One region of the Bradyrhizobium sp. F1.13.3 genome, then DNA from elsewhere that is predicted to be linked to it. Evidence: predicted binding sites of a transcription regulator. Region 1 holds the regulator's gene; the other holds the start of a gene.
The links. The regulator LexA, encoded in region 1, represses DNA repair genes until DNA is damaged. The targets are predictions, from matches to a motif close to TGTTCNNNNTGTGTTCNG.
Positions count from the first base shown of each region.

Region 1 (4,993 bases):
AGGCGCCCGACGTAACTCCCGGGCAGGCAGGGAGCTGATCGATACAGGCCGGGGGGCGCACGTCGTTCTCGTCTTACCATGACCACTATCCTGCCGATCTGTAACCTCCTTCGGATCATGGCGCGACGCGCTTGATCCCGGCTTCCGGAACAACATGAAGCGGCGGGAATGACTGCGCCCGTTCAGCCGTTTTTGCCTCCGCGCCCGCGCTCGGCTAGAAGACTTGCGGAACATTCGCCCGAACGTGCCGAGCAGGAGTTTTCGCCGTGGCCTTGATGCCGGTTTCTGACGCGCTTGCCGCAGTGCTGGCGGGTGCAGAGCCGCTGCCGGAAGACATGATTTCCCTCGACGAGGCCTACCATCGCGTGCTCGCGCGTGACGTCGCGGCGCGACGTACGCAGCCGCCGCAGGCGATGTCCGCGATGGACGGCTACGCGGTGCGCGCGGCCGATGCCGCGACGATCGATTCGGAGCTCACCGTCATCGGCGAAGTCGCGGCAGGCCGACCGTTCGCGGGGACGGTCGGCGCCGGCGAGGCCGTGCGGATCTTCACCGGCGGCGTCGTTCCCGGTGGCGCGGACGCCGTCGTGATCCAGGAGGACACGGTCGCCGCCGGCAAGCGTATCACGATCAAGGAAGCCGCGATCGCCGGACGGCACATCCGTCCCGCCGGCGTCGATTTCCGCGAGGGCGACGTGCTCCTGCGCAAGGGAAGCCGTCTCACCGAGCGCGACCTCGCGCTCGCCGCCGGGATGAACCATCCGCACCTTGCCGTTTTCAGGCGTCCGAAGGTCGCGATTCTCGCCACCGGCGACGAGCTGGTGATGCCGGGCACCACGCCCGGTCACGGCCAGATCGTCTATTCCAACGGCTACGCCCTGCACGCACTCGCCCGCAGGGAGGGCGCCGAGACCATCGACCTCGGTATTGCCGCCGACACGCTGGAGGCCACCACCGCCGGCATCCGCCGCGCCCGCGAGAGCGGCGCCGACATCCTGATCACGACCGGCGGCGCATCGGTCGGCGACCACGATCTGGTCCAGCAGGCACTGAGGGACGAAGGCATCGCGATGGCGTTCTGGAAAATCGCGATGCGGCCAGGCAAGCCGATGATGCACGGTCGGCTCGGCACAATGGGTGTGATCGGCCTGCCGGGCAATCCCGTGTCGTCCTACGTGTGCGCTTTCCTGTTCCTGGTGCCTCTGATTCGCGCCCTGTCTGGCCGTTCTGTGATTCACCATCGCCGTGAAAGCGCCGTGCTCGGCCGCGACGTCGGCGCCAACGACCAGCGCGAGGACTATCTGCGCGCGCATCTGGAGGAGCGTGACGACGGCACACGCGTCGTTCTTCCCGTCAACCATCAGGATTCTTCGCTGCTTGCGAATCTCGCTGCAGCACAGGTACTTCTCGTGCGCGCTCCGTTTGCGCCGAAGGCCGAAGCCGGCACGGCTTGCGAAGTATTGCGGCTCCCCGTCTGAGCGCCTCGGCAACGCGCGTTCCGCGAACTTTGCTCTGTTCACGGTAAATTAAGCAGTTGCGGAACATGTATCGAACATATAGTGTCCGTTCATGATTTGTTTCGAGCATGTAGCGGCATATAGCCGAATTCAGCGTCTCGGAATCGGACGACATCAACCGGGGGACTTTGGTCGAGATGTTAACGCGCAAACAATACGAGCTTCTGCGGTTCATCAGTGAACGTCTGAAGGAAAGTGGCGTGCCGCCTTCCTTCGACGAGATGAAGGATGCGCTCGACCTGCGCTCGAAGTCGGGCATCCATCGCCTGATCACGGCGCTCGAGGAGCGTGGCTTCATCCGACGCCTGCCCAACCGCGCCCGTGCGATTGAAGTCATTAAGCTGCCGGAGCTCCAGGCAGCCGCAGGCAGCCGGCGCGGCTTCACGCCGAGCGTCATCGAGGGCAATCTCGGCAAGGTGCGTGCGAGCTCCAGCCTGCCGGCTGACGAGGGCGAGCGTCCCGTTGCGGTGCCGGTGATGGGCCGCATCGCGGCCGGCACGCCGATCGAGGCGTTGCAGACCCGCAGCCATACCATCAGCGTACCGCCTGACATGCTCGGCTCGGGCGAGCATTACGCGCTCGAAGTGCGCGGCGATTCCATGGTCGAGGCCGGCATTCTTGACGGCGACATGGCACTGATCCAGCGCAACGAGAGCGCCGATACCGGCGACATCGTGGTGGCGCTGATCGACGACGAGGAAGCGACGCTGAAGCGCTTCCGCCGTCGCGGTGCATCGATCGCGCTCGAGCCCGCCAACGCGGCCTATGAGGTCCGCATCCTGCCGCCCAACCGGGTGAAGATTCAGGGCAAGCTGATCGGGCTTTACCGGAAGTACTGATACCGGAAGTGCTTCATACCGGAAGTGCTTGGCGCCTCGCGCGCTTCCACCGGCATCGCCGGTCAGAGATTGGAGCGGATCATCGTCCGCTCCGGCTGGATAGTCGTTCTGGTTCTGCACAGACTATCCGGCCCCTCCTCCGGGGCTGGCTCCTCACGACGCCAACGAAACAGCACGGCTTCAAACAGCACCGCTTCGCGGCTCAAGTGTTCGAGGAAACACCGGCCAGCGATCAAGTTCGACCGCTGCAGCCAAGCCGGCAATATTCGCGCATGCGCCTCCCGAATGCATCGCAACGGGCTTTGTTCCTATTGAATTCGGGAAAGATAATGTGATCGCGGCTTGCAGAAGCCAGCCGCAGATTTGCCCATAACCAAGCAGAGCGTTCGTGCTTCCACTCTGATAGAGGCCTGCGCCTCGATAAGAGACGCGGGTAGCTATCCCAGCATGAGGAGCACCCGATGTGTGACTACAGCCTGCATGCCGTCGCGTCGCGCCCCGCCGAAGTCGGCGAGACGATCGTCACGACAAGCTTCCGCGGCACCTCGACGCGCGGCTTCGCCTCCGCAGCCGATCCGTCTGTTGCCGTCTGCCTGCTGCCAGGAACGGAGCTCGCCTTCGCCGACGACGTCCGCTACGACAATCGCTGGATCTGGACACGCACGATCAATTCCCGCGTGGGTAAGTTCGGCAAGATGGATCCGCACATTCCCGACCGCCATCATGACGCGATCGAATTCCCCGACGGTAAATATGTGCTGGTGACGCAGCTCGTCGAAGGCCAGCGCGCGACCGTGCTGCAGCTGCCGGTAACTCAGTCGGTCGCCGAGCGCGAGCACAAGGTGCAGATTATCGCCGACCGGCAGCCGACCGTCACGCACCTGCCGATCGGCTGACACAGCCGCCTCCGGCTACGAGGTCGGGGGTCAGGATTGAATTGCCATCGCCGGCCGCGGCCGGCGAGATGGTGTGGCTTGCGTCCGCGAAATCCAATCGGATGGACCAAGCAGTTGCACCTCTCCGCCGCACGAAGTTTGAGCCGCCCTGCCTGAAGTTTGAACGTCCGCTTCGCAGCCAAATGACCGATGCTGTCAGGGCTTGAGACGGCGGACACGCTCGATGAAAACCTTCCTTCGCGTCGTTGAACTCTGGGTGCCCGATCGGACGCGCATGCGGCTGGAGTTTGGTGGCGGCCTCTACGACGAAGGGCTGTCCGCGTTCAAGGCCGTCAGCGAAGAGCTGCACTTCGGGTATGACGAGGGACTTCCGGGCAAGGCTTGGGCCGCGGGCCACCCCGTGATCCTCACCAAATTCGCCAACTCCTATTTCAAACGGACCGATCAGGCGCTCGCGGCCGGCCTCACCTGCGGCGTCGCGGTGCCGGTGTTTGCGGGTGAATTCCTGCAAGCCGTCATGGTGCTATTCTGCGGCGACGACGAAGCGCATGTCGGGGCGATCGAGCTTTGGCACAACGACCCAGATGCCTCCCACGAGATGGGGCTCGTCGATGGCTATTATGGCACCGCCGACATGTTCGAATTCAACTCCCGCCACACTAAATTTCCTCGCGGCTTTGGCCTGCCTGGCCGCACCTGGAAGGCGGGGCTGCCGCTGATCATCAAGGACCTGCACGACGCCAGGAGTTTTCTGCGCTGGGAGGACGCAGCCAAGGTCGGGATCAATTGCGGCGTCGGCGTGCCCTATCGGACCGGCACGGACCAGACCTGGGTCCTGACATTCCTCTCCGCGCAGGCCACGCCGATTGCGCGACGCTTCGAGATCTGGATCCCGAACGAGACCCACTCGGCACTGGTGTTCCGCGCCGGCGATTGCAGCGCGCAGACCGACCTTGCCGCGCTCTATGCGGAAAAATCCATTGCCAGAGGCGAAGGCAGCATCGGCGGGGCCTGGGCGACCGGCATGCCCGCGCTCAACAATGAGCTCGCGCATGACGGCTCGGTCGCCGGTTTCGAAGCCTGCACAGCCGGACTGAGCCGGATGGTGGCCCTGCCGGTCATCGGCAATTCCAGGCTCGACGCCGTGCTGGCCTGGTACTTGTAACCGATCCGATCAATCGTCGGCCTGCAAGTCGGTCTCCGCCGGCGTTGCGTCCTTGGTGCGGGGCGCGGTCGTCTTAGGCGCAAGGCTGCCGTCGAAATCACCCTCGCCGGCGCCGGTCGGTAACCAGGGGCGGCTCGTGCCTCTCGCCCTCACCGCCTGAACCACAAAACCCTCACCACGCTGCGTCAGCGCCAGCGCGCTCTGGCTGGCGAGCCGCTGCCGATCGACCACCATCGCCGCGCAATCGGGCGGCGCGGGACGTGTCGTCACCACCAGCGCGGCCCGACTGCAATCGTCCGCGAGAGCGTCGACGCGCAGTGCCAGCGCGACCAGCCTCCCGTCGGCCAGTGGCGTCACGCAGCCGGATTCGTCACAGGACACGCCATCGGCCAGCGAGGCTCGGCCGGCATCGCGCGGATCCGCGTCGGCAGCGAGCCATTCCTTGAGCAGAAAGCTGTCCTTGCTCGTCCTGATCAGGTGCAGATGTCCGTCCCTGCCCCGCACGGCGACGCTCGCGCCATCCCCGGCAATCAGGATGTCGGGCTGCCGGGACGACAGTCCCCAGAGGATCGCTGC
Region 1 is NZ_JBEPRI010000007.1:156,249-161,241, forward strand. It holds gene ABIB66_RS20420 (hypothetical protein) at 1-38, shown strand, start outside; gene ABIB66_RS20425 (molybdopterin molybdotransferase MoeA) at 267-1,478, shown strand; gene lexA (transcriptional repressor LexA) at 1,655-2,356, shown strand; gene ABIB66_RS20435 (hypothetical protein) at 2,818-3,252, shown strand; gene ABIB66_RS20440 (GAF domain-containing protein) at 3,476-4,417, shown strand; partial or broken gene ABIB66_RS20445 (ComEC/Rec2 family competence protein) at 4,427-4,993, opposite strand, start outside.

Region 2 (4,993 bases), on a different contig from region 1:
GCTTCTGGGGTACTGTCGCCTGAAGCGGCGCATGCGCACCTTGATCCGGAACGTCCGATCCATCGCCACCGACCCGACTCTTTTCTTAAAACGCTGTGCTCGCTGTAAACGACGATGTGCCGCCGACCTTGCGAACAGTTTGATGCCCTGCGACCGCCTCCAAACAGGGTTGACGAGGCGTTAACGGCTCAAGGTGAGGCAGCTCAAAGCGAAGCGGCCTGGAGATGGCGGTGGCCGCCGCGGGCGCCGACGATCAGCGCCGCCGCCTCGCGCTGCGAGAACGTCTTCGAGCGTACATAGATGCGGTAATCCGCCGGCCCCTCGGTGGAGAGATAGACCACCTGACCGCCGTCGACCGGCTGCGCGGCAATCGAGATCAGGCGAGTCGAGGGGTTGGCCTGGCAGGATTCCGATTCCGAACCGGGGCCGTCGTCAACGACGGCGAAGTCGGCAGCGTCCGCGTCCTCCGTGATCTGAACCCGCACCGTGGCGCGCGCGGGATCATCGGTGAAGGCGACATGCATGCCGGCGGTCCAGAACAGCGACGTCAGCTCGACCGAGGTGTCGCCGAGGGCGATGCAGGGATGTGAGACCGATCCGATCTCACTGCGCGCGAACACCGCGGCCGCCAAAAGGGGAACAACCGAGGCCAGGATCTTGAAACGCAACATGACACGCTACTCGCCGGGCCCTGGGGAAACTCGTGGCGGGAACTGATGGGCCTTATGGTTTGCAGAGCGTAAAGGAAACTCGTTACCGCCGGGTTGATGCGCGGGATGATCACGCCAGCTGGCGCACATCCTCCGCGAGTGCGCGGTAGGACAGCGCCTCGGCGAGATGCAGCCGACCGATCTTGTCGGCGCCGTCGAGATCGGCGAGCGTGCGCGCCACCCGCAGCACGCGGTGATAGCCGCGCGCCGACAGCCGCATGGTCTCGGCGGCGTCGCGCAGCAGCTTCTGGCCTTGCGCATCCGGCTTGGCGATCTCCTCCAGCACCGAGGCCGGCGCTTCTGCATTGGTGCGAACCTTGGGCAGGCCGGCATCCGCGTAGCGCGCGAGCTGGATGTCGCGCGCGGCGGCCACGCGCGCGGCGACTTCGGCCGAGCCCTCTGCCGGCGGCGGCAGGATCAAATCGGCAGCGGTCACCGCGGGAACCTCGATGCGCAAATCGATACGGTCCATCAGCGGCCCCGAGATGCGAGCCTGGTAGTCGCCGGTGCAGCGGTCGATGCGGCCGCGCTTGCAGGCATAGCCGGGCTCGAACGCATTGCCGCAGCGGCACGGATTCATCGCCGCGACCAGCATGAAGCGTGCCGGATAGGTGACGCGGTGATTGGCGCGCGACACCGAGACCTCGCCGTTCTCCAGCGGCTGACGCAAGGAATCCAGCACGCGCGGATCGAATTCGGGGAGCTCGTCGAGGAACAGCACGCCCTGATGCGCAAGCGAGATCTCGCCGGGCCGTGCGCGCATGCCGCCGCCGGTGAGCGCGGCCATGCTGGCGGAATGATGCGGCGATCGGAACGGCCGCCGCGCCGTCAGCGCGCCGCCCTCGATCTCGCCGGCAACAGAGGCGATCATCGAGACCTCGAGCAACTCGCCCGGGGACAGCGGTGGCAGGATCGAGGGCAGGCGCGCCGCCAGCATCGATTTGCCGGCGCCCGGCGCGCCGATCATGAGCAGGTGATGGCCGCCGGCGGCCGCGATCTCCAGCGCCCGCTTGGCGCTCTCCTGGCCCTTGATGTCGCGCAGGTCGAGCGGCGAGCTTGCTGCTTCATGCACCTTCGGCACCGGCCGCGACAGCACCTGCGTTCCCTTGAAATGGTTGGCGATCTGGATCAGTGAACTTGCGGCGATGATCTGGATGTCCGGGCTCGCCCACGCCGCTTCCGAGCCGCAAGCCGCCGGGCAGATCAGCCCCTCCTCGCGCACATTGGCGCCGATCGCGGCGGGAAGGACCCCGGCCACCGGCGCAATCGATCCGTCGAGGCCAAGCTCACCCAGAACGGTGAAGCCGGTCAGCGCATCCGGGGGGATCGCGCCGATCGCTCCCATCAGCCCGAGCGCGATCGGCAGGTCATAATGGCTGCCCTCCTTGGGCAGATCGGCGGGCGCGAGATTGACGGTGATCCGCCGCGCCGGCAGCGCCAGCCCCGAGGCGATCAGCGCCGAGCGGACCCGCTCGCGCGCTTCCGACACCGCCTTGTCCGGGAGACCGACGATCGCGAAGGCCGGCAGACCCGGCGCGACCTGCACCTGCACGTCGACCGCGCGGGCCTCGATCCCCTCAAAGGCGACGGTAGAAACCCGCTGAACCATGCCCGAACCAGCCTGCCCTTTTGCGCAATTCGGGGTAGCAGAGCGCACCCCTCATGGCAAGAACAATACGGGAACGTGCCGAGGGGGGCCGCAAGGCCCTAACCCATCGTAAACACGACGAAGACACTACGCCTCGAATGCAAACTGCTCTGCTCAGCACATTCCAACGAATGTCCGCTACTCCTAGGGCTGCGGGATGGGCCGTGGTCTAACGGGTGAACAATTCAAATGCTTGCAAATCGCCGGAGAAGCGAACGAAGGATGTGCACGCGGCTCGCCAAGATTCATTTTGGCGCGGGTTCGCTGCCGCGGGACTGCACGATCACGGATATTTCGGATGGCGGCGTGAAAGTCGTCGCGGAATTTCTGGAAGTGCCGCCGCAATTCACCATCATCTTCGCGCCCGACTATTCCCGCCAGTGCCGCCTGCGCTGGCGCATCGGCTGCGAGTTCGGCGCTGAATTCACCGACTGAGCTATCGGAAGCGGCCCGCCTTAACGGGACTTTAGCGTTAATCGGTAAGCATCTCTGATCAGTCGCCGAGTGATCAGAGTATGTCCAAGCGTTCGTCCGTCGCCTCTCCTCCGGCGAGATATCTGTTTTCCGCGCTTCTGATCCTGGCCCTCGGCGGCTGTCAGACCACCGGCATCGAGGACGTCACCGGCGCGCTCGGCGGAAAGTCGGAAACGGCTGGCAGGGCCGAGGCCAAGCCGGAAGCAAGGCCGGACATGGATGCGCTGCGCGAGCGCTATCGCGCCCAGCCTGGCGATCCCAACGTCGCACTCGAATACGGCAAGGCGTTGCGCCAGACCGGCCAGCGCGCGCAGGCGCTCGCGGTGCTGGAGCAGGCCGTGCTCGCCCATTCCACCAACAAGGCGCTGCTCGCCGGCTATGGCCGCGCGCTTGCCGACAGCGGCAGTTTCCAGCAGGCGTTCGACGTCCTCGGCCGCGCGCATTCGCCCGAGGATCCCGACTGGCATATCCTGTCGGCGCAGGGCGCCGCGCTGGATCAGCTCGGTCGCAACGAGGAGGCGCAGCAATACTACGCCGCCGCGCTGAGGATCGTGCCGGACGAGCCGTCGGTGCTGTCCAATCTCGGACTGTCGTACATGCTGCAGAACAATCTGCCGCGGGCAGAGGAAACGATGCGCCGGGCGCACGAGCGCAATCCCACCGATTCCCGCGTGCGCGCCAATCTCGCGCTCGTGCTGGGACTGCAAGGAAAGCAGGCCGAGGCCGAAACCATGGTGAAGGCGGACCTGCCGCCGGATCAAGCGGCGGCAAAGGTCACGGCGCTGCGGCAGTTGCTGGTGAAGAAGCAGCAGCGGGCCGAGAAGTAACCCGCCCGCGCGCGTGTCAGGATGTCTTGGTCAGAACGCCTCGATCAGGATCCTTGGTCAGGACGCCTTGCGATGCGGGGCTGACCCGCGCCCCGACCTGCCCTTCAGCCTCTTCAGCAGCGGCCCGAGCAGCGAACGCTTCGGCTTCTTCACCTCGCCGCGCCCGGCGAGGCGGTTCGCCATGTTCTGGAACAGCTCGGTGGTGCGGTGGCTCTTGGAGACCTCCGCGATCATCTGGCCGTTGTTGGCCGCGGTCGAGAACAGCTTCGAATCGAACGGGATCACCGCGATCGGCTGGCTCTCCATGGTCTTGGCGAATGCCTTGACCTCGATCTCCGCCCGCTTGGGCATGCCGACCTGGTTAATGCAGTAGAGCGGTGGCCGGTCGTTCGGCCGCGCCGCCTTCAACACGTTCAGCATGTTCTTGGTGTTGCGCAGGTTCGCAAGATCGGGCTCGGCCACGATCACGATGTCGTCCGCGTTGACCAGCGCACGCCGCGTCCAGCCCGACCATTGGTGGGGAACGTCGAGCACGATGCAGGGCGTGGTCATGCGCAGCGTGTCGAACACCGCGTCGAAGGCCTCCGCGCCGAAATCGTAGACGCGGTCAAGGGTGGCGGGCGCAGCAAGGAGGCTGAGACGCTCGGTGCATTTGGAGAGCAGGCGCTCCATCAGGGCCGTGTCCGGCCGATCCTGCGACAGCACCGCATTGGCGATGCCCTGCGCCGGGTCCTGGTTGTAGTCGAGACCCGCGGTGCCGAAGGCGAGGTCGAGATCGATCACGACGGAATCGAGCGCGAGGTCGCGGGCGATGGTCCATGCCACATTGTGCGCGACAGTGGAGGCGCCGACACCGCCCTTGGCGCCGACCACGGCGATGACGCGGCCAGTGATGATGGTTTCGGATGCCGAGAACAGGCTGCAGATCGAGCGGACGACGTCGAGCGTTTCGACCGGTCCCACCACATAGTCGTTGACGCCGCGGCGGACCAGCTCGCGATAGGGCGCGGTGTCGCTGGGATTGCCGATCACGACCACACGGGTGCCGGGATCGCAGACGCCGGCGAGATCGTCGAGGCCCTCGAGGATGTCGCGCGTGCCGTCGGATTCGATCACGATGACGTTCGGCGTCGGCATCGTTTCATAGACTTCGATGGCCGCAGCGAGGCCACCGTCCTTGGCGGTGAGATGCGCCTTGGCGAGACGGCGATCCTGCCCGGCCGCGGTCACCGCGGCGAGCGTCTGCTCGGTCTCGCAAAAGGCCTGCACGGAGATGCGAGGAACCGGCGCAATGTGTTCCTCGGGGTGCTGCGGATCGTCCGCTTCTTCGTCGT
Region 2 is NZ_JBEPRI010000002.1:764,614-769,606, reverse strand. It holds gene ABIB66_RS08400 (ATP-binding protein) at 1-63, opposite strand, end outside; gene ABIB66_RS08395 (hypothetical protein) at 204-671, opposite strand; gene ABIB66_RS08390 (YifB family Mg chelatase-like AAA ATPase) at 781-2,319, opposite strand; gene ABIB66_RS08385 (PilZ domain-containing protein) at 2,548-2,793, shown strand; gene ABIB66_RS08380 (tetratricopeptide repeat protein) at 2,874-3,659, shown strand; gene ABIB66_RS08375 (CpaE/TadZ family protein) at 3,717-4,993, opposite strand, start outside.
Region 2: a site for LexA is predicted at 2,378-2,395, ahead of ABIB66_RS08390 (YifB family Mg chelatase-like AAA ATPase). Genes of this name have one in related genera too.